2 regions of the Methylorubrum podarium genome follow, and region 1 is predicted to be linked to the other one. Evidence: predicted binding sites of a transcription regulator. Region 1 holds the regulator's gene; the other holds the start of a gene.
The links. The regulator LexA, encoded in region 1, represses DNA repair genes until DNA is damaged. The targets are predictions, from matches to a motif close to TGTTCNNNNTGTGTTCNG.
Positions count from the first base shown of each region.

Region 2: the regulator LexA is predicted to act here: its motif matches at 12,280-12,297, upstream of ruvC (crossover junction endodeoxyribonuclease RuvC).

Region 1 covers NZ_JBELQE010000085.1:94,463-109,385, reverse strand. Annotated here, with positions in the region: gene ABS772_RS16435 (recombinase family protein) at 1-83, opposite strand, end outside; partial or broken gene ABS772_RS16430 (ComEC/Rec2 family competence protein) at 148-1,527, shown strand; gene lexA (transcriptional repressor LexA) at 1,521-2,246, opposite strand; gene ABS772_RS16420 (DUF1236 domain-containing protein) at 2,412-3,272, opposite strand; gene ABS772_RS16415 (MFS family transporter) at 3,725-5,080, shown strand; gene ABS772_RS16410 (BKACE family enzyme) at 5,139-5,963, opposite strand; gene ABS772_RS16405 (tartrate dehydrogenase) at 5,977-7,056, opposite strand; gene ABS772_RS16400 (hypothetical protein) at 7,129-7,578, opposite strand; gene ABS772_RS16395 (aldo/keto reductase) at 7,738-8,619, opposite strand; gene ABS772_RS16390 (Do family serine endopeptidase) at 8,807-10,324, opposite strand; gene ABS772_RS16385 (DUF2459 domain-containing protein) at 10,434-11,171, opposite strand; gene ABS772_RS16380 (valine--tRNA ligase) at 11,168-13,888, opposite strand.
Region 2 covers NZ_JBELQE010000022.1:48,526-63,448, reverse strand. Annotated here, with positions in the region: gene ABS772_RS03140 (class 1 fructose-bisphosphatase) at 1-240, opposite strand, end outside; gene ABS772_RS03135 (LysR family transcriptional regulator) at 446-1,435, shown strand; gene ABS772_RS03130 (NAD(P)/FAD-dependent oxidoreductase) at 1,432-2,673, shown strand; gene ABS772_RS03125 (helix-turn-helix domain-containing protein) at 2,683-2,961, opposite strand; gene ABS772_RS03120 (META domain-containing protein) at 3,452-3,949, shown strand; gene ABS772_RS03115 (hypothetical protein) at 4,139-4,315, shown strand; gene cysK (cysteine synthase A) at 4,667-5,644, shown strand; gene ABS772_RS03105 (hypothetical protein) at 5,734-6,093, shown strand; gene ABS772_RS03100 (hypothetical protein) at 6,083-6,412, shown strand; gene ABS772_RS03095 (hypothetical protein) at 6,469-6,633, shown strand; gene hmpA (NO-inducible flavohemoprotein) at 6,665-7,909, opposite strand; gene ABS772_RS03085 (Rrf2 family transcriptional regulator) at 8,005-8,493, shown strand; gene ABS772_RS03080 (PleD family two-component system response regulator) at 8,494-9,867, opposite strand; gene ABS772_RS03075 (response regulator) at 9,923-10,303, opposite strand; gene ABS772_RS03070 (DUF3572 domain-containing protein) at 10,382-10,678, shown strand; gene ruvA (Holliday junction branch migration protein RuvA) at 10,746-11,372, opposite strand; gene ABS772_RS03060 (YceI family protein) at 11,460-12,089, shown strand; gene ruvC (crossover junction endodeoxyribonuclease RuvC) at 12,331-12,900, shown strand; gene ABS772_RS03050 (NADPH:quinone oxidoreductase family protein) at 12,987-13,967, opposite strand; gene ABS772_RS03045 (YbhB/YbcL family Raf kinase inhibitor-like protein) at 14,175-14,747, opposite strand; gene ubiG (bifunctional 2-polyprenyl-6-hydroxyphenol methylase/3-demethylubiquinol 3-O-methyltransferase UbiG) at 14,806-14,923, opposite strand, start outside.

The DNA of each region.
Region 1 (14,923 bases):
GACTGTCGCTTCGAGCTCAGCCGGATGTAGGAATAGGCGGTCGCCGGGCCCGGCTCCGCTTCGCTCCCGACCCTGTCCGACATCTCACCGCCCAGGCTTTTCCGTCACGCCTGTTCGTAAAACGAAAGCCGGCCTACTCGCAACTAGGTGGTCTCGATCTCCGGGCTGCACATGGTGCTCGCGGCGGGCGTCGTGTTCTGGCTGGTGCGGGCGGGGCTCGCGCTGGTGCCGGTGCTGGCGCTGGCTTGGCCGATCAAGAAGATCGCGGCCGGCGCGGCGATGCTGGGGGTGACCGCCTACTGCGCCTTCTCGGGCTGGGACGTCGCCGCCGAGCGGGCGCTGATCATGACGCTGGTGATGCTCGGCGCGATCCTGGTCGATCGCCCGGCGCTCAGCATGCGCAACCTGGCGCTCGCCGCGATCCTGGCGCTGGCCCGCGAGCCGGAGGCGCTGCTCGGCCCGAGCTTCCAGATGTCGTTCGGGGCGGTGGCCGGGCTGATCGCCTGCGCGCCGCTCATCGACGGGCGCGTCTTCCGGACCGAGAGCCCGTCCCGGATCGCGCGGGCGGCGTCGTGGACGGCGACCGCGGTGGTCGGCACGCTGGCCACGACGCTGGTGGCGCAGGTCGCCACCGCGCCCTTCGCCACCTACCACTTCCAGACCGTGCAGCCCTTCGGCCTCGTCGGCAACGCGCTGACCCTGCCGCTCGTCTCCCTCGCCGTGATGCCCGCGGCGGTGCTCGGGATGCTGGCCTATCCCTTCGCCCTCGATCGTCCGGTCTGGTGGCTGATGGGGCTCGCGGTGCGGGGGATGCTCGACATCTCGGCCTGGATCGCCGGGTTCGGGCAGGCCAACGTGGTGCTGCCGGCCTTCGGCACGGGCGCCCTGGTGCTGCTCGCGGCCGCCCTGCTCCTCGCGACCCTTCCGGTGTCGCGGCTGCGTCTCCTCGCCCTGCTGCCGGCGGGGCTCGGCATCGCGCTGGCCGCGAGCCCGGCGCGCTACGACATCTACATCGACCGGGACGGGGCCGGCGCCGCAATCCGCGGCAAGGACGGGCGCCTCGTCGTCCTCGGGCGCCCGCCCGGCTTCGTGCTGGAGCAATGGCTGAAGGCCGACGGCGACGGGCGCCGCCCCGACGCGATCACCGCTACCGCCGGGCCGCGATGCGACCGCCTCGGCTGCACCCTGGCCGCCATCGACGGGCGTGCCGTCGCCCTCGTCAACGACAAGCGCGCTTTCCCTGAGGATTGCGTCCGGGCCGACATCCTGATCAGCCGCCTGCGCGCCCCGCCGGGCTGTGCCGCGCCGCTGATCGCCGACCGCAGCTTCCTGGCAGTGCACGGCGCCACCGCGATCCGGCTCGGCCCGGCGGGGCCGGAGGTGGTCACGACGCGCGGCGCCGGTGAACCGAAGCCCTGGCAGCCCCGGGCCGTCGGCGCGGTGATGACGCCGGCAGCCCGGTCGGAGCCCGAATCAGCCCGCGACGTCGATCCGACGGACCCGCCGCTCCCCGAGACGCCTCAGTAACGGCGCACGAGGCTCACGAGCTTGCCCTGGATGCGCACCCGATCGGGACCGAGGACGCGGGTCTCGTAGGATGGGTTGGCCGCCTCAAGCGCGATCGAGGAGCCGCGACGGCGCAGGCGCTTGAGGGTCGCCTCCTCGTCGTCGATCAGCGCCACGATGATGTCGCCGTTGTTGGCGGTGTCCTGCTTGTGGATCACCACGAGGTCACCGTCGAGGATGCCGGCCTCGATCATCGAATCGCCGCGCACTTCGAGCGCGTAATGCTCGCCGCCCGACAGGAAGTCGGGAGACATGGAGATCGAGTGGCTCTGGCTCTCGATCGCCGAGATCGGCGTACCGGCGGCGATCCGGCCCATCACCGGAACCATCACCGAATGCCCGTTGCCGTCGTGGGCCTGCAGCATCGGCGGCTTCGGCGCGGGCGGCTTGGCCGAGAGGCCGCCCTCGACCACGCTCGGGGTGAAGCGGCGCGGCTCGGGCGCGGGTCCCTGCTTGGCGGCCGGCATGTCGGGCATGCGCAGGATCTCGATCGCCCGTGCCCGGTTCGGCAGGCGGCGCAGGAAGCCGCGCTCCTCCAGCGCCATGATCAGGCGATGGATGCCGGATTTGGATTTGAGATCGAGCGCGTCCTTCATCTCGTCGAAGGACGGCGGCACACCGCTCTCCTGCATCCTCTGCTGGATGAACTGGAGCAGTTCGAGTTGCTTGCGGGTCAGCATGCGGCACCTGCTGTCGACCGCGGGCCGGGGGCGCCGCAGAATCGTTGAAAACAAAGCGCGAACAGCCTAGACGTTCCTCTCCTGTTCCGCAAGACGAACCGAGACATGCGAAGGGCGGCAGTGCCGCAGCGCCGCCGCCCTTCGTTGCGACCTCGCGGATCCGGATCAGGCCGGAATGACGTCCACGATCTCGTAGGTGTCGGGATCGATGATGACGATGTCGTCGCCGACGAGGATGAACTGCAGGCCGCGATAGGCCGGGACCAGCGAGAGGATCGCCGGCGGCAGCGGATGCAGCGAAACCGAGCGCGGGATCGCCGTGCCGACGCGAACCGCGAAGTTCACGTTCGTGACCGCCCGGACATTGGAGCGGGTGATCGACTGACGGAACTCGGTGCGCTGCGTCGAGCTCAGGCTGCGGGAGGCACCGCGTGCCTCCGTCGCCGCCCCGCGACCGCTCCGCTCACCGACCCCGTCGCGGCCCCCGCGCTCACCGGCTCCGTCGCGCCCGCCGCGCTCGCCGGCCGCGTCACGGCTGCTCCGGCCGTCGCGCTCGCCCGCGCCGTCGCGACCGGCGTCGCGGGCGCCGCGCTCACCCGGTTCTCCGGCGCGGTCCGGGCCGCCGTCCCGACCGCCGCGGGGGCCGGTCTCTCCCGCCGCGCCGCCCCGTCCGGCGCCGCCCGCCGCACCGCCGGCTTCGCCGCCGCGGGCACCGCCCCCCATCTCGCCGCCGCCGCGGGCGCCGCCGGCACCACCCGCCTCGCCGGCTCCGCCGCGGGGTCCGCTCGCGGCTCCGCCGGCTCCGCCGCCCGCGCCGCCCATGCTCCCGCCGGCGCCGCCACCGGCACCGCCCGCGCCGCCGGCACCTCCGGCTCCCATCCCGGCACCGCCGCCGGCGCCGCCCCCGGCGCCTCCGCCCGCGCCACCGCCGGCACCACCGCCGGCCCCGCCGCCCTGAGCGAGGGCGGTCGCCGCGCCGAGCACGAGGATCGCGGCGGTTGCCGTGCTGCGAAAGAACTTCGTCATGGTCCGTTCCTGTCTGCTGCCGGCGACCGACGCGGCGCCGAAACCCGGCTCGCAACGGCGACCGCGCGAAAATCGTTCCCCGAAGATGCATTGCCGCTTGTTCTTCGGGACAAGCCTGGCAATAAATGGAGAGGCTCGTATATCGCCGCCGACGTGCTGACGGGCGGGCTCTATGTGTTTGTAAATCCGTAGCGAGCTTACGAGCTTTACTATCCCTCTCCGGGCGATGCCGGGCCGCAAGCGTTCGGGTCGATGGCTCCGGGCGGATGGGCGCAGCCTGCGGAACCCGAATCTCGAGCGCGTTTCGCGTCGGGTCGATCGATACGGCCGGGCGCCTCCTTCGCTGACATCCGCCTGCGCCTGTGCTGTCCCAGCGGCTGGTCCGTCTCGGCCCGGCGCTTAGCTTTATCTGGCTCACGTCCGCCCGAGGGCCGGATCAGCAGGGGAACAGCATGTCGGACATCACCGCGACGGCGGAAGCGCAGGACGACGCGGCCGACCGGCGCCGCCGCATCATGGCGATCGTCGGTTCCTCGTCGGGCAATCTCGTCGAGTGGTACGACTTCTACTGCTACGCCTTCTTCGCCCTCTACTTCGCCCCGGTCTTCTTCCCCGAGGGCGACAGCACCGGCCAGCTTCTCAAGTCGGCGGCCGTCTTCGCGGTGGGCTTCTTCATGCGGCCGATCGGCGGCTGGCTGTTCGGGCGCATCGCCGACCGGCTCGGGCGCAAGACCTCGCTGATGATCTCGGTGCTGATGATGTGCGGCGGCTCCCTCGCCATCGCCCTGCTGCCGACCTACGCCACGGTCGGGCCTCTCGCACCGGTGCTGCTCGTCCTCGCGCGGATGGTGCAGGGCCTCTCGGTGGGCGGCGAGTACGGCACCAGCGCGACCTACATGAGCGAGGTCGCCGCCAAGGGGCAGCGCGGCTTCTACGCGTCGTTCCAGTACGTCACGCTGATCGGCGGCCAGCTCCTCGCCTCGCTGGTCCTCGTTGTGCTGCAAAGCCTGCTCACGGCCGAGCAGCTCACCGCCTGGGGCTGGCGCATCCCCTTCGTCATCGGTGCGCTGGCCGCGGTGATCGCCCTGTTCCTGCGCCGCTCGCTGTCGGAGACGATGAGCGCGGAGAACAAGGATTCGAAGGAGTCGGGAACCTTCGCCGGGCTGTTCAAGCACTGGCGCGCCTTCGCCGTGGTGTTCGCCTATACGGCCGGCGGGTCGCTGTCGTTCTACACGCTGACGACCTACATGCCGAAATACCTCTTCAACACCGCGCATATGGACAAGGTGTCCGCCTCGCAGATCACCACGGCGGCCCTGTTCGTCTACATGGTGATCCAGCCCTTCTTCGGCTGGCTCTCGGACCGGATCGGCCGGAAGACGAGCATGCTGCTGTTCAGCGGGCTCGGCATGGTGATGATCGTGCCGCTGATGTCGGCGATCGGCGCCACCACCAGCCCGGTCCTCTCCTTCGGCCTGATCATGATCGGGCTGATCGTCATCAGCTTCTACACCGGCATCAGCGGCATCGTGAAAGCGGAGCTGTTCCCGACCCAGGTGCGCGCCCTCGGCGTCGGCCTGTCCTACGCGGTGGCCAACTCGCTGTTCGGCGGGACGGCGGAGGCGGTCGCGCTCTGGCTGAAGCAGGCGGGCGCGGAGAGCAGCTTCTTCTGGTACGTCGCGGTGCTGCTCGCGGTCTCGTTCGTCGCCTCGCTGCTGATGCCGAACCCGAAGCGCCACGGCTATCTCGACGGCGACGGCACCGTCGAGGAGGCGCTGGGGCGCAAGGCGAGACCCGCCCTCGCCTGATCGGCGAGGGAGCATCGTCCCGAAAGCCGGCGGCCGCCTTTCGGGACGATGCTCAGGATCAATCGAGGCGCAGGATCGCCCGCGCCTCGGCCGGCGTCGCCGGACGGGCGCCGTGCTCGGCGCAGATCTCGGCGGCCAGACGGACGAGGTCCGCATTGCCGTCGGCGAGCCGCTCCTTCGAGCGACGCACGTTGTCCTCCAGGCCCGTGCGCACGCCCTGCGCGCCCCGGGCCAGCGCCCAGCCCATCACCGGGCTCTGGAAGCGGCCGATGCCGAAGGCGCCCCAGGTCGCGCCCGGCAGCAGGCGCCGGGTCTCCGCCAGCAGGAGGTCGAGCAGGTGTGGGTCGGGCGGCAGGGCATTGCGGATGCCCATGACGAACTGGACATGGGGCGCGGCGCCGATCACGCCCTCGTCCACGAGGCGGCGGGCATTGTGGAGATGGGTGAGGTCAAACACCTCGATCTCCGGGGAGACGCCCTCCGCCCGCATCCGCCGACCGAGCGCCGTGAACGAGGCCGCCGGATTCTCGTAGACGCCGTCGCCGAAATTGACCGAGCCCGTCGTGAGCGAGGCCATGTCCGGCCGGTGGATCAGGCAGGCCCCCCGCTCCTCCGGGTCGGAGCCCGCCCCGCTCGTGGAGAATTGCACGATCATGTCCGGGCAGTGCCGGCGGATGCCTTCCTGCACCCGCCCGAACCGCTCGGGATCGAGGGACGGGCTCTCGTCGTCCGCGCGCACGTGGATATGGGCGAGCGCCGCACCGGCCTCGTAGGCGGCGTGGGTCGACTCGATCTGCTCGGCGGGCGTGATCGGCACGGTCGGGTTGTCGGCCCTGCGCGCGACCGAGCCGGTGATCGCCACGGTGACGACGACGGGTCTCATCGAGGCCGGCCCGTCAGCCCAGCGCCTGCTCGACGGCGCGACCGCAGGTCTGCGTGTCGGCGCTGCCGCCGAGGTCGCGGGTGCGCAGAGCCTGCTCGGAGAGCACCCGCTCGATGGCGGCGACGATCTCGGCCGCGGCCTCGCGCTCGCCGAGATGCTCCAGCATCATCGCCCCCGACCAGATCTGGCCGATCGGGTTGGCGATCCCCTGGCCGGCGATGTCGGGGGCCGAGCCGTGCACCGGCTCGAACACGGACGGGTAGAGCCGGTCCGGGTTGATGTTGCCCGACGGCGCGATGCCGATGGTGCCGGTGCAGGCCGGCCCGAGATCGGAGAGGATGTCGCCGAACAGGTTCGAGGCCACCACCACGTCGAACCGGTCCGGGTTCAGCACGAAATGCGCGGTCAGGATGTCGATGTGGTACTGGTCCCACCGGACATCGGGGTAGCCCTGGGCCACCGCCCGCACCCGCTCGTCCCAGTACGGCATCGTGATCGAGATGCCGTTCGACTTGGTGGCCGAGGTCAGGTGACGCTTCGGCCGGCTCTGCGCCAGCTCGAAGGCGAACTTCAGGACGCGATCGACGCCGTGGCGGGTGAAGATCGATTCCTGCACGGCGAACTCGCGATCGGTGCCGGGGAACATCCGCCCGCCCGCATTCGAGTACTCGCCCTCGGTGTTCTCGCGGACTACCCAGAAGTCGATGTCGCCGGGCTTGCGGCCGGCGAGCGGGCTCGCGACGCCGGGCATCAGGCGCACCGGGCGCAGGTTGACGTACTGGTCGAACTCGCGCCGGAACTGGATCAGCGAGCCCCAGAGCGAGATGTGGTCCGGCACGCGGTCGGGCAGGCCGACGGCGCCGAAGAAGATCGCGTCATGGCCGCCGACGCGATCCTTCCAATCCTCGGGCATCATCCGCCCGTGGGCGTCGTAGTAGTCGCAGGAGGCGAAATCGAACCAGTCCTGCACAATCTCGAAGCCGTGGCGGGCGGCGGCCCGCTCCAGCACCCGCACCCCCTCCGGCACGACCTCCTTGCCGATGCCGTCGCCCGGGATCACCGCGATCCGGTAGCTGCGCTTCGTCCCGCCCATGCTGATTGCCTCGTGTCGGCCCCCGCGCCTCACTTGCGCCGGCAGCCCACGAGGTCAATGGCCGGAGACGGATCAGTTGATCGAGCCTGTGGTCTCGCCGGGGCAGGCCTGCTGCGCGCGGGGGCGCAGGACGCGCTTCAGGCGCAGCGGCTGCGCGCCGTCGGCGCCGTGCAGGGTGCCGACGAGCGCGTCGGGTCCGGCGATGCCCTCGAAGCGAACGGGGCCGGCGCTCGTCTCGACCTGGAAGGCGACGGTCTTGGCGCCGTCGTCGATCGTCACCGCCGCCTCGACCGGAGCGGGCAGGCCGGCGCCCTCGATGACGAGGTTGTCGCCCTTGGGCCAGCGCTTGAGGGTGATGCGCCGGCCGGCCTGCGCGCCGTCCTCCGGCATCGTGCAGAGGTCGGCGTAGACGTAGGTGCCGGAGACCCAGCGCGTCTGTGCCGCCGCCGGGGCGGTGGCCGCGGTCAGCAGCGCGACACTTGCAAGGAGGCCGCTGCGAGCGAGATGGCCGGCGGACGTCATGTCGATCCCTTCGTCAGGCGGTCTGCGCCGCCCGGGACATGAAAGAATCGGGCCAGATCCGGTTCCCGCACCGACCGATTGAAAGGTGCGCCGCGGCACGCTGGCCCCGAACGCATCGTCTTGTTCCGAAAGCCGGTGGTCACCTCTCGGGACGATGATCTAACCCGCGCCCGCGCCCTGCCACGCTTCGCGTCCGGCCCGGTCGAGCACCGCGAAATCCTCGTCGCTCAGGCGCAGCTCGGCGCCGGCCGCGTTCTCCGCGAGGTGACCCGGATCGCCGGTGCCGGGGATCGGCAGCATCACCGGCGAGCGTTTCAGGAGCCAGGCGAGCGCCACGGCGCCGCCGCTCGCGCCCAGGCGTCCGGCGATCGCTTCCAGGGCGGAGCCGGGGCCGGTCAGCGATCCTTTGTCGAGGGGCGCCCAGGGAATGAAGCCGATGCCGTGCCGCTCGCAGAAGGCCAGCACCGCCTCGCTGGTGCGGTCGACGAGATTGTAACGGTTCTGCACGCTCGCCACGGGGAAGAACTGTTGGGCGGCCTCGATGTCCTCGACCGAGACCTCGGAGAGGCCGATATGGCGGATCAGGCCCTCCTCCCGCATCCGGGCGATCGCCTCGAACTGCACCTCGCGCGGGCAATCCGGCCCGATCCGGTGGAGCTGCCACAGGTCGATGCGCTCGACGCCGAGCCGCCGCAGGCTCATCAGCACGCATTGGCGGAGGTAATCAGGGTTGCCGACGGGGCGCCAGATATCGGGGCCGTGGCGGGTCAGGCCGCCCTTGGTGGCGATGACGAGACCCTCGTAGGGGTGAAGCGTCTCGCGGATCAGATCCTCGCTGACGAAGGGGCCGTAGCTGTCGGCGGTGTCGATCAGGTCGATCCCGAGGCCGGGCACCGCCCGCAGCGTCGCCTTCGCCCGTTCGCGATCCGGCGGATCGCCCCAGATGCCGGCCCCGGTGACGCGCATCGCGCCGAAGCCGAGACGGTGGACGGGGAGATCCCCGCCGATGGCGAAGGTGCCGGATGCCGCGACGATGGCCATGCCCGTCTTCCTCTCCGTTGCTCGCCCCGTGGGGGCGCTCGACGGACTGATATCGGGCACGCCGGGGCCGGCGTCAGGGGGACGGCACGAAAAAGCGCCCGCTGGACGGAGCGGGCGCGAAGTCAGGGGATCGCAGGAAGTCCGAGAGCGGGGCGGGGCCGTCGCCGGCCCCGGCCGCCGGAGGGGATCAGCCCTCCTTCTTGTTGAGCGCCACGGCGACGAACCGGGTCTGACCCTTGGCGCTCTTCACCCGCATCAGTACCGCCTTGCGGCCGTTCGACTCCGCGGCGCGGATCTGCGCCTGGACGTCGGAGGGCTTCGAGACGCTGGAGCCGGCGACGTCGAGGATCACGTCGCCCTGCGCGATGCCCTTGGCCGCCGCCGGACCGTCGGGATCGACATCCATCACCGCAACGCCCTCGTCGCCGAGGCCGACATCGCTGGCCGGCGCGAGGCTCAGGCCGAGCCGGAGCTGCCCGCCGGACGAGCTGTCGCCGCGGCTCGCCACCTTGCCGTCGGTCGGCAACGTACCGAGCTCGACCGTCGCGGTGTCGCTCTTGCCGTTGCGCAGGTAGGCGAGCTTCACCTCGGTACCGGGCTTGAGGCCGGCGATGCGGCGCGACAGCTCGCGGGCATCGTTGACGGGCGCGCCGTTGACCGATTCGATCACGTCGCCCGATTTCAGCCCGGCCTTGGCGGCGGGGGTGCCGCTCTCGGCGTGATCGACCAGGGCGCCCTTGGCCTTGTCGAGGCCGAGCCCCTCGGCGATGTCCTTCGTCACCGGCTGGACCTGCACGCCGAGATAGCCGCGCACCACCTTGCCGTCGGTGCGGAGCTGATCGACCACCGCCTGCACCGTCTCGGCGGGAATCGCGAAGGCGAGGCCGACGGAACCGCCCGACGGCGAGGCGATCGCCGTGTTCACGCCAACGACCTCGCCGTTGACGTTGAAGGTCGGGCCGCCGGAATTGCCCTTGTTGATCGGCGCGTCGATCTGGAGGAAGTCGTCGTAGGGGCCGGCGCCGATGTCGCGGCCGCGGGCCGAGACGATGCCCGCCGTCACGGTGCCGCCGAGGCCGAACGGATTGCCGATGGCGACGACCCAGTCGCCGACCCGCGGGGCGGCCTTGCCGAACTGGACGTAGGGATAGCTGCCACCCTCGGTGATCTTGAGGAGCGCGATATCGGTCTTCGGATCCTTGCCGATCACCTTCGCGTCGAGGGTGCGGTTGTCGTCGAGGGTGACCTGGACCGTCTTGGCCTTGTCGACCACGTGGTTGTTGGTCACCACGTAGCCGTCGCCCGAGATGATGAAGCCCGAGCCGACCGCGCCGCGCTCGCCGCGCTGCTGCGGCATGCCGCGCCCGCCCGGACCGCCTTGTCCGCCGCCCTGGCCGAAGCGCTTGAAGAACTCGCGCAGCTGCGGCGGCACCTGCTGCATGTTGGGGCCGCCGGAGCTGTCGTCGTCATCGTCGGCGCTGCTGTCGAGCTTGACCTTCACGGCGACGACGCCGGGCTTCACCTTGTCGACGACGTTGGCGAAGGAGCCCGGCGGGTGCTCGGGGGCCTCGATCGGCGTCTTGGGCAGGGCCTGGGCGTAGGCCGGCGTGGCGGGTTCGGTCAGGCCGAACCCAACCGCGCCGCCCGCGACGAGGGCGGCCGCGGCGACGGAGGCGTAGGCACGACGGCGGACGGTCATGGTCATGGAGGTCTCCGAAGGACAATCTCGAGGGTCGCATCCGTGCCGGGCAGCGGGCAGCGATCCGTAGGGAGACTCCTAGAGGCCCCAGCCTGACGGCCGGATGGCGCGAAGATTACGGTTTGGACAGGTCCGGCCCGGCCTCGGGGCCGGCCAGGATCGTCAGGCCCGCCCGCCAGCGCAGGTCGGCGAGGAGGCCGGCCGGGTGCGTGTCGAGCACCGGCGTGATCGGTACTCCCGCGGCGTTCAGCAGCCCCGCCGCCCAGTGATTGCAGACGTTGCTGTACGAGAAGCGGCCCTGCCCGGCGTAGAACAGGCTCGGTCCGTAGAGGCCCGGCCCGAGGGCGGCGGGCTGCCCGTCGGTGAGGCGGAAGCCCGCGTCGAGGCGGGCGAGGAGCCGGGCGAACCCCGCCCGCGAGAGCGGCACGGCGACGATGTCGGCTTGCGGGAAACTCTCGCGGACGGGGCGCGCGAGGCCGACGACCTGGATCACGCCGTCGTTCCCGCCGGGCCGGAACAGGGCCGAGAGCGCGAGCCGCCAGTCGAAGGCGGCGAGCGTCGGCGTCGCCCGGTAGAAGCGCGCCTCGCCCCAGCCGAATTCCAGCGCGTCGTAGGCGCGGAAGCGCGTCGCGATGTTGCGCAGGGCCGCGCCGGCCCCCTCCCCCGTCACGCTCTCGCGGCGCAGGACGAGGCCGGAATGCCAGCCGTGGCTGACGAGGAATACGGTCTCCGTGTCCGGGCCGGAGGGCGGGTAGAGGCTCGGGTCGCCGGCCCGCGCGGTCCAGAGCGTGAGCGCGAGAAGAGCGGCGGCCAATCCGGCAAGGGCCAGAGCCAGCCGCCGCAGAGGTTTCATGCGTCGCTGAGGCGGGCCAGCGCTTCCTCGATCTTGACGAGCCGGGCGGCTTCCGCGTCGCGGCGCTCGCGCTGCTCGTCCACCACCTCTTCGGGCGCGCGGGCGAGGAAGTCGGCATTGCCGAGCTTGCCCTCGATCTTGCCGATCTCGGTCCGCGCCTTCCCCGCTTCCTTCTTCAGCCGCGCGACCTCCGCGGCGAGGTCGACAATGCCCTCCAGCGGAAGCGCGGCCACGCTGCCGCGCACGAGGAGCTGGACCGCGTTCTTGGGCGCGGCATCGGCGAAGCCGATCTCGGAGAGCCGGGCGAGGCGGACCAGCGTCTCGCTCCAGCGCTCGACCCGGGCGCGGACCGACGCGTCGGCGGCGACCAGCACCAGCGGCACCTGGGCGCCGGCCGGCACGTTGGTCTCGGAGCGGGCCGAGCGGATCTCGGAGATCAGATCGACCAGCCAGCCGATCTCGGCCTCGGCCTCGGCGTTCTGATAGGCCGACAGCTCCGGCCAGGATTCGAGCGCGAGCAGGCCGCGGGGCGCGGGCAGCGCCTCGCCCTTGATCGCCCACAGCTCCTCCGTAAGGAAGGGCATGAACGGGTGCAGCAGCTTGGCGATCTGGTCGATCAGGAAGGCGACCGTGGCTTGCGTCTCCGCGCGCGCGGCCGGATCGACGCCCTCGCCCTGCAACACGGGCTTGGCGAGTTCGAGATACCAGTCGCAGAACACGTTCCAGACGAAGCGGTAGGCGGCCGCCGCGGCGTCGTTGAAGCGGTAGACGGTGATGGCGTGGGCCACCTCCGCCACCGCCTTGGCGGCTTCGGTCAGCGCCCAGGCGTTGAGCGTCTCGGTCACGGCCTCGGGCCGGTAGTCGGCCTTGAGTTCGCAGCCGTTCATCTCGGCGAAGCGGGCCGCGTTCCAGAGCTTGGTCGCGAAGTTGCGGTAGCCCTCGACCCGCTGGGGCCCGAGCTTGATGTCGCGGCCGGGGGCGGCGAGCGCGGCGAGCGTGAAGCGCAGGGCATCGGCGCCGAAGCGGTCGATGAGATCGACCGGATCGACCACGTTGCCCTTCGACTTCGACATCTTCGCACCCTTCTCGTCGCGGACGAGGGTGTGCAGGTAGACCGTCTCGAACGGGGCGTGATCGGTGAGGTGCAGGCCCATCATCATCATCCGGGCGACCCAGAAGAAGATGATGTCCTTGCCCGTGACCAGGGTGTTGGTGGGGTAGAAGCGGGCGAGCTCCGGCGTCTTGTCCGGCCAGCCGAGCGTCGAGAACGGCCAGAGCGCGGAGGAGAACCACGTGTCGAGGACGTCGGGGTCGCGGGTCAGCGCGACCTCGGTACCGTGCTTGGCCTTGGCCTGCGCGACCGCCTCCGCCTCGCTCTCGGCGACGAAGACGCCGCCCTCCCCGTCGTACCAGACCGGGATCTGGTGGCCCCACCAGAGCTGGCGCGAGACGCACCACGGCTCGATGTTCTCCAGCCACTGGAAGAAGATTTTTTCGTAGTTGTCCGGGACGAAACGGGTCTTGCCGTCGCGCACCGCCTGGAGCGCCCGCTCGGCCAGCGGCTTGACGTTCACGTACCACTGGTCGGTGAGGTAGGGCTCGATCACCACGCCCGAGCGGTCGCCGTGCGGCACCGCGTGGGTGTTGGGCTCGACCGCGCGCAGCAGGCCGCGCTCCTCCATCAGGGCGACGACGCGCTTCCTCGCCTCGAACCGGTCGAGGCCGTCGAGCGCCCGCGCGGCCTCCTCCGGCGCGGCACCGTCCAGGAAATCGGCGTTGCCGGCGATCTGGATCCGCGCTTCCGGATCGAGCACGTTGATCGGCCGGCAGCCGTTCCGGCGCCCGACCTCGAAGTCGTTGAAGTCGTGGGCCGGGGTGATCTTGACCGCACCCGTCCCCTTCTCCGGATCGGAATAGGCGTCGGCGACGATCGGGATCAGCCGGTTGACCAGCGGCAGGCGCACGCGCTTGCCGACGAGATCGCGATAGCGCTCGTCGTCGGGGTGAACCGCGACCGCCGTGTCGCCGAGCATCGTCTCGGGGCGGGTGGTCGCGACGGTGATGACCGCGCCGGTCTCGGCGCCGGCCTCGTCCACGACGGGGTAGTCGAAGTGCCAGAGATGGCCCTTCACCTCGATCTGCTGCACTTCGAGGTCCGAGATCGCGGTCTGGAACTTCGGATCCCAGTTCACGAGACGCTTGTCGCGGTAGATCAGCCCCTGGGCATGCAGATCGACGAAGGTCTTGAGCACCGCTCGGCTCAGGCCCTCGTCCATGGTGAAGCGCTCCCGCGACCAGTCGCAGGACGCGCCGAGCCGCTTGAGCTGGCCGATGATCGTGCCGCCGGATTCCTCCTTCCAGGCCCAGACCCGGCGCAGGAACTCTTCGCGCCCGAGTTCGCGCCGGCCCGGCTGCTGCGTCTCCATCAGCCGGCGCTCGACCACCATCTGCGTCGCGATGCCGGCATGGTCCGTGCCCGGCTGCCACAGCACGTCACGCCCCCGCATCCGCTCGAAGCGGACGAGGATGTCCTGGATCGTGTTGTTGAGGGCATGGCCCATATGCAGCGAGCCCGTCACGTTCGGCGGCGGGATCACGATGCTGAAGGGCTCGGCGCCGGCCCGCTCGGGACGGCCGGCGCGGAAGGCCTGGCCCTCGTCCCAGGCCGCGGAGACGCGCGCCTCGACGGCGGCGGGGTCGAAGGTCTTGTCCATCATGGGCGAGGCGGGCTTTTCGAGGCGGCGTTCTGAAAAGAATGTTGCCGCCGCTATCGGCCCGCCGCGGTGCTGCCGTCAACCGTCGGCCCGTCCTGCCGAGGGTTCGATCGCTCTTCCGGCGATCGCCGTGGGAGTCGGATGATCGTCCCGAAAGGTGGACCGCGGCTTCCGGAAAAGACGATGCAGAAATCAGGGCGAGAGCATCGACAGGTTGGCCTCGCTCAGGCCGAGCCGAGTGATGGGCGTTCGACCCTCGATGCCTGCTCCGTTTGATCCCTTCGGGTTTGGCCGCACTCCGTCATCGCGAGGCGGAGCCGAAGCGATCCAGGGCGCGACCTTTTCGGAGATGTCGCGGACTGGATCGCTTTCGCTGGCTTCGCAATGACAGCGGAGCGACCGAGGCGATCACGAGATGGCGTATGACCCTCCATCTCACCCGGATCATCTCTCTACGGCATCGGCCGGGCGGCGAGTGTCGTGCAGGACATGTCGCAGAACGACACTCGGCTGATTTATTCTTGTCTTCGATGTTGTGGATCAACATTCTATCTTGATATATAGATTCAGCTCCGCATCAAAGTTGCATATTATTATAATTTACGCTGTATTATCCTTTTTTATTGCCATCTAAATAAGCAATCGCCCGCAGGTGCACCAAAATCTCCTGGGAGGCGACTGCGGAGTCTATTTTGGCCCCGCATACCACTTAAGAGTAAATGCAGGGCAAGCTCATCTGTGCAAGCTAGCTGACCTGGAGCAGACTTACCTTACAGCTTCAGCAGGCGCCGCCAGATGATCCTACAGCAGCAACCGCTCTGCATGCGCGCGGAGTAGGACGATGACCGGTGATCGGAATGAAAATCCGATACGGCACCGTTCGCGCACCAGTTCGGCAGACCTTGAGAGAGAGGAACGGAATTTCGAATCCATCGGCAGTCCGGCTCACGCACCGGATTTAGGGTCTCTTGACCCAAGCTCCGCTTGTTCGCCGCGCGGAGAAAAACAGGCTCGTGACAGTCTTTGGGTCACGGAACT
Region 2 (14,923 bases), on a different contig from region 1:
CGCCTGCATGAAGCGCTTGTGGGCGATCACGTCGAGCGCCTTCTGCACGTCGCCGTCGCTGTTGTGCTCGCCCTGGGCGGCGAGGTCGCCGGCCAGCGACCCGCGGCCGACGGTCTCGCTCACGTCGATCGCGGCGGCGGCCAGCGCCCGGATCGTGGCGGCGGTGTCGGCCAGGGAGGCGTCCCGCGCAACCTCGGCGTCGAGATGATCGTCGAGGGATGACCCGTACGGCTTCGTCATCGTTCTAAGGCTCGCTCCCGTCGAGGCCGCGTGACTTTCAGGGCCTGCGCGGCGTTCTTGGCGGCCATGCGCGCGCGGAGGCGTGCAGGCCCGTCACGGCCTATGATACGCTGTGGCGAGGCGGCAGCGCCAGACGGCAGGGGAGAGCTGTCGAAGGTTTTCTAAAAAAACTTGTGGTGCCCCGCAAAAAAACTAAAAACGAGGCATGCGCAATCTCTCGCTCAAGCAGCTTCAGGCGGTGGCCGCGGTGGCGCGGCTCGGCACCATGACGCGGGCCGCGCAGGAGCTGAACGTCACCTCCGCCGCGCTCTACGCGCGCATCCGCCAGTTGGAGGAGGAGGCGGGCCTCCTCCTGTTCGACCGCACGCCGACCGGCCTCAAGCCGACGGATGCCGGCCGCGAGATGCTGTGGGCGATCAACAGCATCAACACCGTGCTGGAAACCTGCACCGACCGCCTGCGCACCCTGAAGGGCGGCGGCGGCGGCCGGGTCGGCCTCGGTGTGGTGTCGACGGCGAAGTATTTCGCGCCGCTCGTCATTGCCGGCTTCATGGAGAGCCACCCGAAGGTCGAGATCTCGCTCACCGTCGGCAACCGCCAGGACACGATCGAGGCCCTGCGCAACTACGACATCGATTTCGCGATCATGGGCCGCCCGCCGCGGGACTTCGCCATCGAGGCGGAGACCTTCGGGCCGCATCCGCTGGTGCTGATCGCCGCCCCCGACCATCCGATGGCCGGGCGGCGCGGCCTGACGCGGGCGGATCTGGCCGAGGAATCCTTCCTGGTGCGCGAGGAGGGCTCGGGCACGCGCTCGGTCTTCGAGGAGTTCATGAGCGGCGTGATGATCCGCCGGGCCAAGCTCGGGATCGATTCGGGCTCGAACGAGACGCTGAAGCAGGCGGTGATGGCGGGGCTCGGCATCGCGCTCCTGTCCGGCCACTCGGTGGCGGCGGAGCTGGAGAGCGGGCGCCTCGTCCTCCTCGACGTCGAGGGCCTGCCGATCCGGCGGGACTGGTACGTCGTGCGCCGCGCCGACAAGGTGCTCGGTCCCGCCTCCGACGCCTTCTGGGACTACCTCACGCAGGAGGGGCGCCGCTTCCTGCCGACCATCCCCGGCGGCTTTTTCGCGGAAGGGGACGGGACCGTGCAGGCCCCCAGGGCGATCCGCAGTCCGGCCGAGGCGGGCGAGTGAGCGGGCCGATGGACGCCGTCGTCATCGTCGGGGCGGGGCAGGCCGGCTTCCAGGCCGCCGCCTCGCTGCGGGAGGCGGGGTTCGCCGGGCGCCTCACCTTGGTCGGCGAGGAGGCCGCGCTCCCCTATCAGCGCCCGCCTTTGTCGAAGGCCTATCTCGCCGGCAAGACCGACGCCCGCGGTCTCCTGCTGCGGCAGGAGAGCTTCTTTTCCGAGCACCGCATCGACCACCTGTCCGGGACGCGGGTGACGGCGATCGACCGCGAGGACCGCCACGTGCGGCTCTCGGACGGCGAGCGCCTCGCCTACGACCACCTCATCCTCGCCACCGGCACCCGCAACCGAGCCCTGCCGGTGCCGGGGGCCGACCTCGCGGGCGTGCGCCAGCTCCGCTCGATCGACGACGCCGACGCCCTGCGCGGCGCGATCGAGGGCGTCCGCCACATCGTCGTGGTGGGAGCGGGTTTCATCGGCCTCGAATTCGCGGCGGTCTGCGCCGCCCGCGGCCTGTCCGTCACCGTGATCGAGGCGGCCGAGCGCGTGATGGCACGGGCGGTCTCGCCGGAGACGTCGCAGGCGTTCCGCGCCTTCCACGAGGAGGCCGGCGTCCGCTTCCTGTTCGGGGCGGGCGTCACCGCCATCGAGGGCGAGGGGGGACGGGCCGCCGCGATCCGCACCGTCGACGGGCAGAGCCTGCCCGCCGACCTCGTCGTCGTCGGCATCGGCGTGGTGCCGAACCAGGAACTCGCGGCTGAGGCCGGACTCGCGGTGCGGGACGGAATCGAGGTCGACGCCTTCCTGGCGACGAGCGATCCGGCGGTCTCGGCCATCGGCGACTGCGTGCGCTTCCCCAGCCGCTTCGCGGCCGGAATGCCCGGCGGCGACCGGGTGCGGATCGAATCGGTGCAGAACGCGGTCGATCAGGGCCGCTGCCTCGCCGCCCGTCTCACCGGCCGGCCCGCCGCCTACGATGCAGTGCCGTGGTTCTGGAGCGATCAGGGCCCGCGCAAGCTGCAGATCGCCGGGCTCGCCGCGCCGGGCGACGCGAGCGTCCTGCGCCCGACGGGTGCGGGCTTCTCGGTGTTCCGCTTCCGCGAGGGACGCCTCAGCGCCGTCGAATCGGTCGACCGCCCCGCCGACCACATGGCCGCGCGCCGCCTTCTGGCTGCGGCCAAGTCGCTGTCGCCGGAGCAGGCCGCCGATCCGGGCTTCGACCTCAAGGCCCTGGCGACGGGGTGAGGCTCGCCCTCAGCGGTCGTTCTCGGTGGTGAGCTGATCGAGCCGGGTGCCCTCGTCGCCGCCGCGCTGCTGCGCGGAGAGCCGCACGCCCGGCGTCGCGCCGTCGGTGAAGACCACGCCCGCCTGCATCAGGGCGCTGCGCAAGGCCTCGATCTGGCCCGAGGCGGGATCGCCCGTGCCGGCCTCGAACCCCTTCACGAAACCCTCGTCCAGCCCCGAGCGGCGGGCGAGCTCCACTTCCGACCAGCCGAGCAGACCGCGGGCGCCCCGGCACTGGGCGGCATTCATCGTGTTGGGAGAGGCTCCGCTCGACACGCCTTCATCCGATCCGGTCAATCCGCTCTCCTCAGCCTTCGCCGCACGCGTTCCGTGCCGCCCCGCTCTGCGCCACCCGGCGCGGCAACGCGCGGCTGCCCCATCAACCCTCCGAAAGGCCGGTTCGTTTCGGCAAAGCTTGTGCGAAACGGCATTTCGCTCGAGCGGCCGGCTCGCTCATGGCGGCGTCCTGGCGCACAAGGTCTGCGGCGCCTGGAAAGGGACAGGATCGCCGTCGAACCGGATCCCGGATGGGTCCTGACCATAATTGTGCTTGAATCTGTGTCGATTCCCCCTAGCGCCCAGAATGCGATGCCTGGACCGGGTGCGCGGCCCGAACGATTCGGAGCCGGCGCGCCGCCATGGGCGACGAGTCGAGAGCCGTGTCCGCTCACCGTCCGGCCGACGATGCGGTCGAGCGGGGCTTCGGGGTGAGGCAGCCGAGCAGAAAGGGGGCTGAACGATGAACAGGATGCTGACCGCCGCGCTGGTCTGCGCGGCTGCCGCGTTCGCGGCCGCGCCGGCCACGGCGCAGATGGGAATGGGCGGCAATCCGTCCGGCTTCGGCGCGGGCAAGCAGCCGGAGAAGAAGCCGCAATACGTCCCCGGCGCGAAGCCGCAGGAGAAGATCTTTCCCCTCGGCTCGATGTGGACCGCCGTCAGCATGAACGGCAAGCCGTTCACCGGCGCGGACCGTCCGAGCTTCATCATCGACACGCAGTATCGCGCCCGCGGCTACGGCGGCTGCAACACCTTCACCGCCACCGCCTTCCCCCTGCGAGAGCAGCACCTCGCGGTCGGTCCCTTGGCGCTCACCAAAAAGACCTGCGACAAGGCGCTGGCGGCCTCCGAGCAGGCCTTCCTCATCGCCCTGCGCACGGCGGGCAAGTGGGATCTCGACGGCTCGCAGCTCGTGATCCGCAGCCAGAACGGCGAGCTGCGCTTCGACCGCGCCCTGTGACGCGGCGTTCCGGGACGGCGCACCGGCCTCGCGCATGAGCCGGTGCAGCCGCACGGCGCGCCTCCCGTTAAGACCCCGTTGACGACGATTCGCGGACGGAGGTCGGGATTCACCCTCCGTCAGGCTTACCAGCCGTTTCCTCGCACGCCTCGGTCGCGCCCCGCGCGGCCGATCAGGCGGAGAGACGGAATGCGGATCGGCCGGGTTCACCAGCGCGTCGTCCCGAGGGTGCGGCCGGCGGCCTCCGCCGCGACGCGCTACGACTTCCTCCGCGCCTACCATGAAGGGGCCGCGACCGTGGCCGCCCTCGCGACCTGCACCGGCATCACGATCCTGATTCTCGCGGCCCGCTTGTTCGCGGTCTGAGCCGCAGTGACCGATGGTTACGGCGTCGTCCATCCGGCGCATCGCGGATGACAATACTGTCGTCCGGGCGCGAAAAAATAAAATAAAATTCTCCGCGCAAGCTCAACCGCGCGCTCTCCGTGTAAAGGCCGGTATCCGCGGGCTGAGAAGCTCGACGGAGCTTGCGAAATCGGCTACGCGTCGCCGCCAGCGCCCCCCGTTTCGGCGGGAGCGCTAAGTTTCTGGTTTCGCATCGGCTTTCTTCGATCCCGGCCACGGTCCTCCGGGCCGATGTGAAAGCCTTTCGTGTTGGCGCGTGCTCCCGCGCCGGCCGCCGTTTCGGCCCGGGAGCGCTCAGGGAGCGGACAGACGATGACAGACACCTCGACCCCGGAAGCCCGGAAGCCCGGACATGGCCGCGTCTACGGCTCGATCACCGAGACCATCGGCAACACGCCGCTCGTGCGCCTCAACCGGCTCACCAAGGAGCGGGGCGTCGATGCCGAGATCCTGCTCAAGCTCGAGTTCTTCAACCCGATCTCGAGCGTGAAGGACCGCATCGGCGTCAACATGATCGACGCGCTCGAAGCCTCCGGCCGGCTCAAGCCCGGCGGCACGCTGGTCGAGCCGACCTCGGGCAACACCGGCATCGCGCTGGCCTTCGTCGCCGCCGCCCGCGGCTACCGTCTGATCCTGGTCATGCCGGAGACGATGTCGCTGGAGCGGCGCAAGATGCTCGCCTTCCTCGGCGCGCAGCTCGAACTGACCCCCGGCCCGCAGGGCATGAAGGGCGCGATCGCCCGCGCCGAGGAGCTGCTGCGCGAGATCGACGGCGCGGTGATGCCGCAGCAATTCTCGAACCCGGCCAACCCCGAGATCCACCGCAAGACCACCGCGGAGGAAATCTGGAACGACACGCAGGGTCAGCTCGACGCCTTCGTGGCGGGTGTCGGCACCGGCGGCACGGTGACCGGCGTCGGCGAGGTGCTGAAGCCCCGTCTGCCCCACCTCAAGGTGTTCGCGGTGGAGCCGGTGGACAGCCCGGTGATCTCCGGCGGCCAGCCCGGCCCGCACAAGATCCAGGGCATCGGCGCGGGCTTCATCCCCGACAACCTGCACACCGACATCCTCGATGGCGTCCTCAAGGTGTCGAACCAGCAGGCGATCGACACCGCGCGGGATCTCGCCAAGTTCGAGGGCATTCCCGGCGGCATCTCGACCGGCGGCAACGTCGCGGCGGCGCTGGAACTGGCGGGCCGTCCCGAATTCCAGGGCAAGCGCATCGTCACCGTCGCCTGCTCGTTCGCCGAGCGCTACATCTCCTCGGTGCTGTTCGAGGGCATCGGCTAAATCGCAAGGGCGGTGCGGGTCCGCGACGGACCCGCACCGCAACTCCTCCGGTCCCGGACGGTTGTCCCGGTCAGATCTGGAGGATGATGATGACGGAGACTTCCCCCGACCGGCCGTCGCTCAAGGCGTTCGACGCCTACGCGGACCGCAATGGCCAGGATGTCGGCAGCGATTCCCCGCTCGACGTGGGCGTGCCCTCGCGGACGCAGGCGGACCTGAAGGGTAATCCGGATGGGACGGCCGAGACCGCGCGCATCGCATCCGGCACGGAGCGGCAGGATGCGACGGACCAGACCGAGGCCGAAACGCCCCCGGACAACCTGCGCCGGATCTCCGATCCGTCCTCGCGCTCCGAGCCCGACGCGACGGCGCAGGAGGCGATCGAGCGCGCCACCGCCGCCGTCGGCCAGGAGGAGGCCCCGCGCCACGGAGGGCGTGATGGGGAATGAGAACCGGCCCGACGAGGACCTGAGCAACACCGGCACCCGCAAGCCCGACGAGGCCGTCGGCTCGCCCGGCCCGCATCCGGCGGGCGGCGGGCATCAGACCCCTGAACAGGCGGCGATCACCGGCCAGGGGACGGGCGGGCGCTCGGATGCCGAGCGGCGCGGCGAGTGGGGCGAGGGCGGTCAGCGAGGCGACGCGGCGGGGCGTGCCCCGCCGGCGCTCGGCGGCTCGTCCGGCGGCCATTCCGACCGCAAGGCGGCGGCCGGTCCGCGCGAGGGCGAACCCGTCGCGGGCGAGCCGGAGAGGGCCAAAAGATCCTGAGCCAACAGATTCTGAGCGGCCCCGGCCCGGTTCCGAAATCCTGAGGGAGCGAGATAATGGACAGGCAGGACGGCGACGACCGCGCGAAGGATCGGGAGCGCCGGGACGAGGACAAGCCCGCCAACAGCGCCCCCGACGCGGTCAAGGACCCCAACGAGAAGACCGACGGCAAGCCGGGCGTGCCGCCGCAGGGCGACGAGACCGATCCGGGGGCGGGCTGATCCCACCCCCGGCGCGGCCCCGTCGTTCGCTTCAGGCCGCCTGCTTCGACGACTCTTCGAGGAGCGTGTCGGCCGGGCCGAAGAACTCGAACCGGACCCGCTCCGCCGGGATTCCGGCGCGGGCGAGGCCGTTCGCCAGGGCGGCCAGGAAGGGTTTCGGTCCGCACAGATAGTAGGTCGCGCGCTCGGACGGCGTGTTCGCGACGAGCCAGTCCGCCGTGATCAGCCCCGCCTCGTCGTAGTGCTCGCCAGGCCGGTCCTGCGGCTCCGGCGCCGCGTAGAAGGTGCGGGCCGACAGCGATTGGCCGCTCGCGACGAGACCGCGCACGTGGTCGCGCATGGCGTGGACCCGCCCGTTCAGGGCGCCGTGGACGAACCATGCCGGGCGCTCGGGCGCCTCCGCCGCGAGGCTCTCCAGCATGCTGACCATCGGGGTCAGGCCGACGCCGCCGCTGACCAGGACCACCGGCTCGGCGCTCGCCCGATCGAGGAAGAAATCGCCCGCGGGCGCGGCGACCTTCAGCACGGTTCCGGCCCGCGCCTCGGCGTGCAGCCAGTTCGAGACCAGACCCGCCGGATGGTCGGCTGCCGCCTCGCGCTTCACGGTGATGCGGTAGGCGCGCGCGTTGGGAGCGCAGGAGATCGAGTAGTTCCGCTTCAGCACGCCCCGGCCCGGCAGGTCGATGAGGAAACCGAGATACTGCCCCGGCTCGTGCCGCATCACCGGACCGCCGTCGGCGGGGACCAGCACGAAGGAGCGGATCGTCTCGCTCTCCGGGGTGACGCTCTCGACCACGAAGTCGCGCCAGCCGTTCCAGCCGCCGACGCGCGCTGCCAGATCCCGGTAGATCGTCGCCTCCCGGCCGATCAGGAGCTCCGCCAGGAACCAGTACGCCTCGCCCCAGGCCGCGAGGATCGCGGGCGTCGCCGCCTCGCCCAGCACGTCCCGGATCGCCGCGAGCAGGGCGTCGGCGACGTGAGGATAGTGTTCCGGCAGGATGTTGAGCGCGACGTGCTTCTGGGCGATGCGCTCCACGGCGCCCGTCAGCGCGCCGAGATTGTCGATGTTGCGGGCATAGGCCAGAACGGCGAGGGCCAGCGCCTTCGGCTGCGAGCCGGTCTCGCCGTGATGCGACTGGTTGAAGAGGTCGCGGATCTCGGCGTTCTCGAACAGGCGCTCGTACATGCGCCGGGTAATGGTGAGCCCGTGGCTCTCGAGGGCCGGAACGGTGGCTTTGACGACGGCGATGGTCTCGGGCGAGAGCGGCGTGGGCATGGGCACATCCAAAGATTCATGCGACGTGCACCTTTTTGCTGTGCCGCTTTAAAAGATGCAATCGAAATGTACCTTAAAGCCCGTTCGGACCCGTCATGCGCCTGACCCGCTACACGGACTACGCCCTGCGCACCCTCATCTATGTCGGCCTGCGCGAGCCGCAGCAGAGCTCGATCGCCGAGATCGCGCGGGCCTACGGAATTTCGGAGAGCCATCTCACGAAGGTGGTGCACCAGCTCGGTCGGCTCGGGCTGATCCGGACGATCCGGGGACGGGGCGGGGGCCTGCGCCTCGCCAAGCCGCCCGCCGAGATCGTGGTCGGCGCCGTGGTCCGGGCGACGGAGGACGATCTCGCGCTGGTCGAGTGCTTCTCCGGCGCGTCCTGCGCGATCACCGCGCCCTGTCGCCTGCGGCGGGCGCTGGGGGAGGCGCTGGCGGCGTTCCTGGCGGTGCTGGACCACTACACCCTGGCCGACCTTCTCGGCGGGGCGGAGGGCGACGAGGTCGCGCGGCTGCTCGGCCTGTTCCCGCCGGCGGCGGTCGCAGCCGAGACCCCGGTTCCCGAGCCGGACGGACTGACGTGATTACGCCGCCGCCGCCTCGACCCGGTTCCGGCCGAAGGACTTGGCGCGGTAGAGGGCGGTGTCGGCGCGCTTGAGCAGGTCGGCCGGGCCGGAATCGGTCGGGCGCCGCACGGAGACTCCGACCGAGACGGTCACGCCGATGTCGCGGGTGCCGCCGTCGATGGCGAAGGGCGTCGCCTCGATCCGCTCGCGGATGCGCTCGGCGATGGCGCGGGCGTCGGGCAGTTCGGCGCCGGGCACCACCATCACGATCTCCTCGCCGCCGTAGCGGGCGAGGATATCCATCGGCCGCACGTACTGGCGGATGCGCTCGGCGAAGGCGCGCAGCACCTCGTCGCCGGCCTCGTGGCCGTAGGTGTCGTTGATCAGCTTGAATCGGTCGATGTCGAGGAGCAGGCAGGCGAGGCCCTTCTGGTGCAGCGCCGCCTCGCCGAAGACCGGACCGAGATGCCGGTCGAGGTAGCGCCGGTTGTGCAGGCCGGTCAGGTCGTCGGTGATCGCGAGTTCCATCGAGGCCTGGAGCGCCCCGCGCAGGGTCTCCGAGAAGCGGCGCCGCCGCACCTGGGTGCGCACCCGTGCGATCAGCTCGTTGCGGTCGACCGGGCGCAGCAGGTAGTCGTTGACGCCGAAATCGAGACCGCGGGTGATGCGGGCCTTCTCGTGCATCTCGCCGATCATGATCAGCGCCATGTTGCGGGTCCGCTCCAGCGAGCGGAGCTGGCTGCACAAGCGCAGGCCGTCGAACCCTTCGAGGTCCAGGCTCACCAGGGCGAGGTCGAACCCTTCCTCGGGCGCCCGCACCAGGGCACGGTGGGGATCGGTCTCGACGGTGACGTGATGGTGCTGGGACAGGGCGGTGCCGATGCGGTCGATGGCGCTCGGACGATCCTCCACGAGGAGGATGCGCGCGCCCTCGCCGGTGTCGGCGGCGGCGAGAACCAGGGGATCGGGGCCGCCGATCTCGCGCGTCGCGAGGGCGCGGGAGCGCAGCTCGTCCGTCACTGCCTTCAGCCGCACGAGGCTGCGCACCCGCGTCATCAGCGCGGTGTCGTCGATGGGTTTGGTCAGGAAGTCGTCGGCCCCGGCATCCAGGCCCCGCAGACGGTCGGCGGGCTGGTCGAGGGCGGTCACGATCACCACCGGCAGGTGGGCGGTGGCGGGATTGGACTTGAGGCGGCGGCAGACCTCGAACCCGTCCATGCCCGGCATCATCACGTCGAGGAGCACGATGTCGCACGCTCCGTTCTCGCAGATCGTCAGGGCATCGGGCCCGTTCATCGCCACGACAACGTCGAAATATTCGAGCGACAGTTTTGTCTCGAGCAGCCGTACGTTGGGGTAGAGATCATCCACGATCAGGACGCGAGCGGACATCGTTCCTCCGATGCGCGGCCTTGACGACCGCGACGGCGTTCAGTCCGAGGAGATCTCAGGGAGCGCCGTCATCGCCAATGTACCTGCGGACCGTTGCCAAAAACTTGGCAACCGAGATCGGCTTGGACAAATATGCCTCGCAGCCGCCTTCACGAATGCGTTCCTCGTCGCCTTTCATTGCAAAGGCGGTGATGGCGATCACGGGAATGTTACGGAGGTCGTCGTCGTCCTTGAGCCATTTGGTCACTTCCAGGCCCGACACTTCGGGAAGCTGGATGTCCATCAGAATCAAGTCTGGGTGGTGGGCGCGCGCGAGTTCAATCGCCTCGATACCGTTGGCGGTCTTGAGGGTCGCGTAGCCGTGCGCCTCCAGCAGATCGTTGAAGAGCTTCATGTTCAGCTCGTTGTCTTCAACGATGAGAACGGTTTTCTTCATGACCTGCTCCGGCGCGGTCGCGATGGCGTTCCACCCCGTGGCCCGGCCCCTCGTACTCTCTTAAACTGCCACTCGTTGATGAAACGCAAACTTGATCATAGTGATGGCGGGAGCGAACGTCTCGCCATCGAAGTGCTGGGGTGGCTCGCCGCCGACGAGGACCGGTTGTTCCGGTTCGTCGCCGCGAGCGGCCTGGAGCCCGGAACGCTGCGCGAGAGCCTGCACGATCCCGGCTTTCTCGGCGCCGTTCTCGACCATGTGATGGGCGACGAATCGTCGCTGCTCGCCTGCGCCGAGGCGCTTCAGGTGAAGCCGGAGCGGATCGCCTCCGCCTGGCAGCGCCTGCAGCCGCCGCCCTTCGACGAGGGCGCCTGAGCAGGGCCGTGCGACGACCTTGAGCATCGTCTTTCTCGGAAGGCCAGTCACCTTTCGGGAGGATGCCCTACCGCGCGAGCTCCCGCAGCCCGAGCCGGATCAGGGTCTTGGCCTCCACGGTGTCGGCCTCCTCGCCCAAGCCCTTCAGGGCGGTGGCGATGGCGGCCGAGGCCTGAACCTGGGGATAACCGAGATTGACCAGCGCCGAGATCGCGTCCGCGACCGGCTGCGGCGCCGTCCTGTCCTCGACGGCGCCGGTGAGAGCGATCAGCGCCGGATCGACGGGGGCGAAGGCGGGCGCCTTGTCCTTCAGTTCCGCGACGAGGCGGGCGGCGAGCCGCGGCCCAACGCCGGGGGCGCGGGCGACGGCGCCCTTGTCGCCGGTGGCGATGGCGGTCGCGAGGTCGGCCGGCTCCAGCACTGAAAGAACACCGAGCGCCACGCGGGTGCCGACCCCCTGCACCGTCTGGAGCAGGCGGAACCACTCCCGCTCGGCATCGGAGCGGAATCCGTAGAGACGGATCATGTCCTCGCGCACATGCGTCTCGATGGCGAGATCCGTGGCCTCGCCGGGCTTCGGCAGGCGCTGCAGGGTGCGGGCGGAGCAGTGGACGACGTAGCCGACGCCGTTCACGTCGAGGATCACGAAATCCTCGCCGTAGGAATCGACGATCCCCTTGAGCTTGCCGATCATATGAAACCGTCGATCCTCGAAGGGTCCGTTGCCGCGCTTGGCCTAAGGCCATATCCGTCTTGGCGGCACAACCGACAAGGTCACCGCATGAAGCGCACGCTCGCCCTCGCCGCCCTCCTGCTGGCGGGTTTCGCCCTCGCCATGCCCGGCGCGCCCCAGGCCCAGGAGGCCGCCCCGGCCCTGACCAAGGACCCGAAACAGGTGAAGGCCGGGCGCTATCGGCTCGATCCCGCCCACGGCAAGATCACGTGGTCGATCAGCCATCTCGGTTTCTCGACCTATTACGGCCAGTTCACGGAGGTCTCGGGCGACCTCGTCCTCGATCCCGCCGAGCCGGGCAAGAGCACGCTGTCCGTCAAGATCGGCACCGGCAGCGCCAACGGGCTGAACGACCGGCTCAACGCGCATCTCAAGACGCCGGACTTCCTCGACGTGGAGAAGTTTCCCGAGGCGACCTTCGTGAGCCAGTCGATCGAGCCGACGGGTCCGACCACCGCCCGCGTCAACGGGACGCTGACCCTGCGCGGCGTGTCGAAGCCGGTCTCGTTCGACGCCACCTTCAACCAGGCGGGCGTCAACCCTGTCGACAAGATCTACTCCGTGGGCTTCGACGGCTGGACGGTGATCAAGCGCTCCGAGTTCGGCGTGAACGCCTTCCTGCCGCTCCTCGGCGACGAGGTGGCGCTCCGGCTGGAGGGCGAGTTCAAGCTGCAATAGGCGTCGGCGAGACGGGCGGGGCCATCGCTCGAAGCCGCTCGAGCGGCTTCGCGGCGCGAAGAGCGCCGCGCGGAGCGGAAGCCTGAGCCCGCGGAGGCGGGCGCCGGCGACTGAGGCCGGCGTAGAACCAGGGTGATCGCTGCCAAGCGATCGCCCTGATGAGACGGGCCGCGGGTTTGCGGCAAGGCTTTGTTCACGCTACGTGCCGTAGCGGATCGATGCTCTGAAGGAGGCCGAGGCCATGACCACGGACGTCCGCATTCTCGGCATCGATCCCGGCCTGCGCCGCACCGGCTGGGGTCTGATCACGGCGCGGGGCACCAAGCTGTCCTATCTCGCCTGCGGCGTCGTCACCTCCGACGGCGACCTGCCGCTGGCTCTGCGCCTGCGCGAGCTGCACGAGGGCCTCACCCGCATCATCACGACCTACGCGCCCGACGAGGTCTCGGTGGAGGAGACCTTCGTCAACAAGGACGCGCAGGCCACGCTCAAGCTCGGCCATGCCCGCGCCGTGGCGCTGCTGGTGCCCGCCCTCGCCGGGCTGCCGGTGGCGGAATACGCCGCCAACCTCGTGAAGAAGACGGTGGCCGGCAACGGCCACGCGGAGAAGACCCAGATCCAGGCGATGGTGAAGTTCCTGCTGCCGAAAGCGGAGTTCAAGCTCGCCGACGCGGCCGACGCGCTCGCCATCGCCATCACCCATGCGAGCCACCGCGGCGCCATCGCCCTCGACCGCCGCCACGCCGTGGCCGCCGGCAACGGCCCGGGCGCGGCGCGGATCGCCGCCGCGCTGGCGCGCCTCGACCGATAGACCCGATCCGATCGGCTGGTGCGCTCGATCCTTGATGTTGCATCGTCTTTGTCCGAAAGCCGGTGGCCGCCTTTCGGGACGATGCACTAGCCTCTCAGGTCGAGCAGGACCTTGCCGACGGCCTCGCGGCGCACGAGCACGCCGAGCGCGTCGGCGTAGGCTTCGAGCGGATAGGTGCCGTGCACCTTCACGGTGAGCCGGCCCTCCGCCGCCCAGGCGAGCAGCCGGGCCTGGTTCGCCGCGTGCGCCTCCGGCTCGCGCTCGACGAAGGCGCCCCAGTGGACGCCCTGCACGTCGATGCCCTTGAGCATGATGACGTTGAGGGGGAATTTCGGGATCTCGCCCGCGGCGAAGCCGATCACGAGGAAGCGGCCCTTCCAGCCCAGCGCGCGCATCGCCGGTTCGGCGAGCTCCCCGCCGACCGCGTCGTAGACCACGTCGACGCCCCGCTCGCCGGTGAGGCGCCGCAGCGCCTCGCGCAGGTTGTCCGCCTTGTAGTCGATCAGGTCGTCGGCGCCGTGGGCGCGGGCGGTTTCGAGCTTCTCGGGCGAGGAGGCGCAGGCGATGACCCGCGCGCCCAGCAGCTTGCCGAGTTCCACCGCGGCGAGCCCGACGCCCCCCGAGGCGCCGAGGACGACCAGCGTCTCGCCCGGCCGGATGGCGGCGCGGTCGCACAGGGCGTGGAGCGTGGTGCCGTAGGTGATCGAGAGCCCGGCGGCGACCTCGTCGGAGACGGCCTCCGGCACCCGCGCGAGGCGCTTGACCGGCACCGCGATCCGCTCGCGGGCGGTGCCGTGGCTGAGATGCACCATCACCCGGTCGCCGACGGACAATCCCTCCGCGCCGGGACCCAGGGCCTCGATCACGCCGCAGGCTTCGCCGCCGGGGGAGAACGGCAGTTCGGGCTTCACCTGATAGCGGCCGGCGATGATGAGGGTGTCGAAGAAGTTCAGCGCCGCGAACCGCACCCGCACCAGCGCCTCGCCGGGGCCCGGCACCGGATCGGGCAGATCCTCGATGCTGAGATCCTCCGGCCCGCCGAGCCGGCTGCACATCAGGGCCTTCATTCCGCGCCGCCTCCGTCCCGCCGTCCAATCCGCCGTCGGCTCCCCCGCCCGCGGGAGACAACGCCGCGATCGACGGCGCCGATGCCCGCGCTCATGCCCGCTCGCGCGCGGTGAGCGCAAGATGCTCGGCGTCTCTCACGAAACGCCCGTTGCGCCGTCGCGGTCGGACGGGAGGCGGTCGGTGACCCCGAGTTTCGTGAGGCACGCTCACGCCCGCTCGTAGGTCCCGGTCAGCAGGCCCTTGGCGATCACGTTGCCTCGAAGCGCGTCGAGGAGCGCGCTTCGACCCGGCGAGGCGGGCAGCTCCGCCGGGCGGGCGAGGGCGAAGGCCTGGAACAGGTAGTGGTGCGGTCCGTGCCCCGTCGGCGGGTCCGGCGGCAGCCAGCCGTCCTTCAGGAACGAGTTGCGGCCGAGGTCGTGCCGCGCACCCTCGCCCGCCGGGCCCGCGAACGCCCCTTCCGGAAGGCGCTGGTCTTCCGGGCGCAGATTCCAGGCGATGAGGTGGACGAGGGGATGAGGAGAGGGCGCGTCCGGGTCCTCCACGAACAGGACCAGTGCCGCCGCATGCTCCGGCACGCCAGCGAGGGCGAGCGGCGGCGACACGCCTTCGCCGTCGGCCGTGTGGCGGGCCGGAATCGGCGCGGTGTCGGCGAAGGCCTCGCTCGTCACGCGGATCGTTGCGGGGGCGTCCGCCGCGACCGTGTGGAACGCGGCGTTCTCCGCGCCGGCCCGCAGGCCGGCCAGGGCCTCACCGACGGCGTGCGGCAGCTTCTCGAGCATCGGTTGAGTCTCTCCGTTCCTGGTGGAGATTCCTCAACGAAGGCCGCCCGGCTTCGTTTCAGGCGGGGCGGTGCGCCGCGACCATGTAGTTCACCCCCGTGTCGCGGCTCGCCCGCCAGGAATCAGTGAGCGGATTGTAGACCACCCCGGTCGTGTCGGTGACGGTGAGGCCGCCC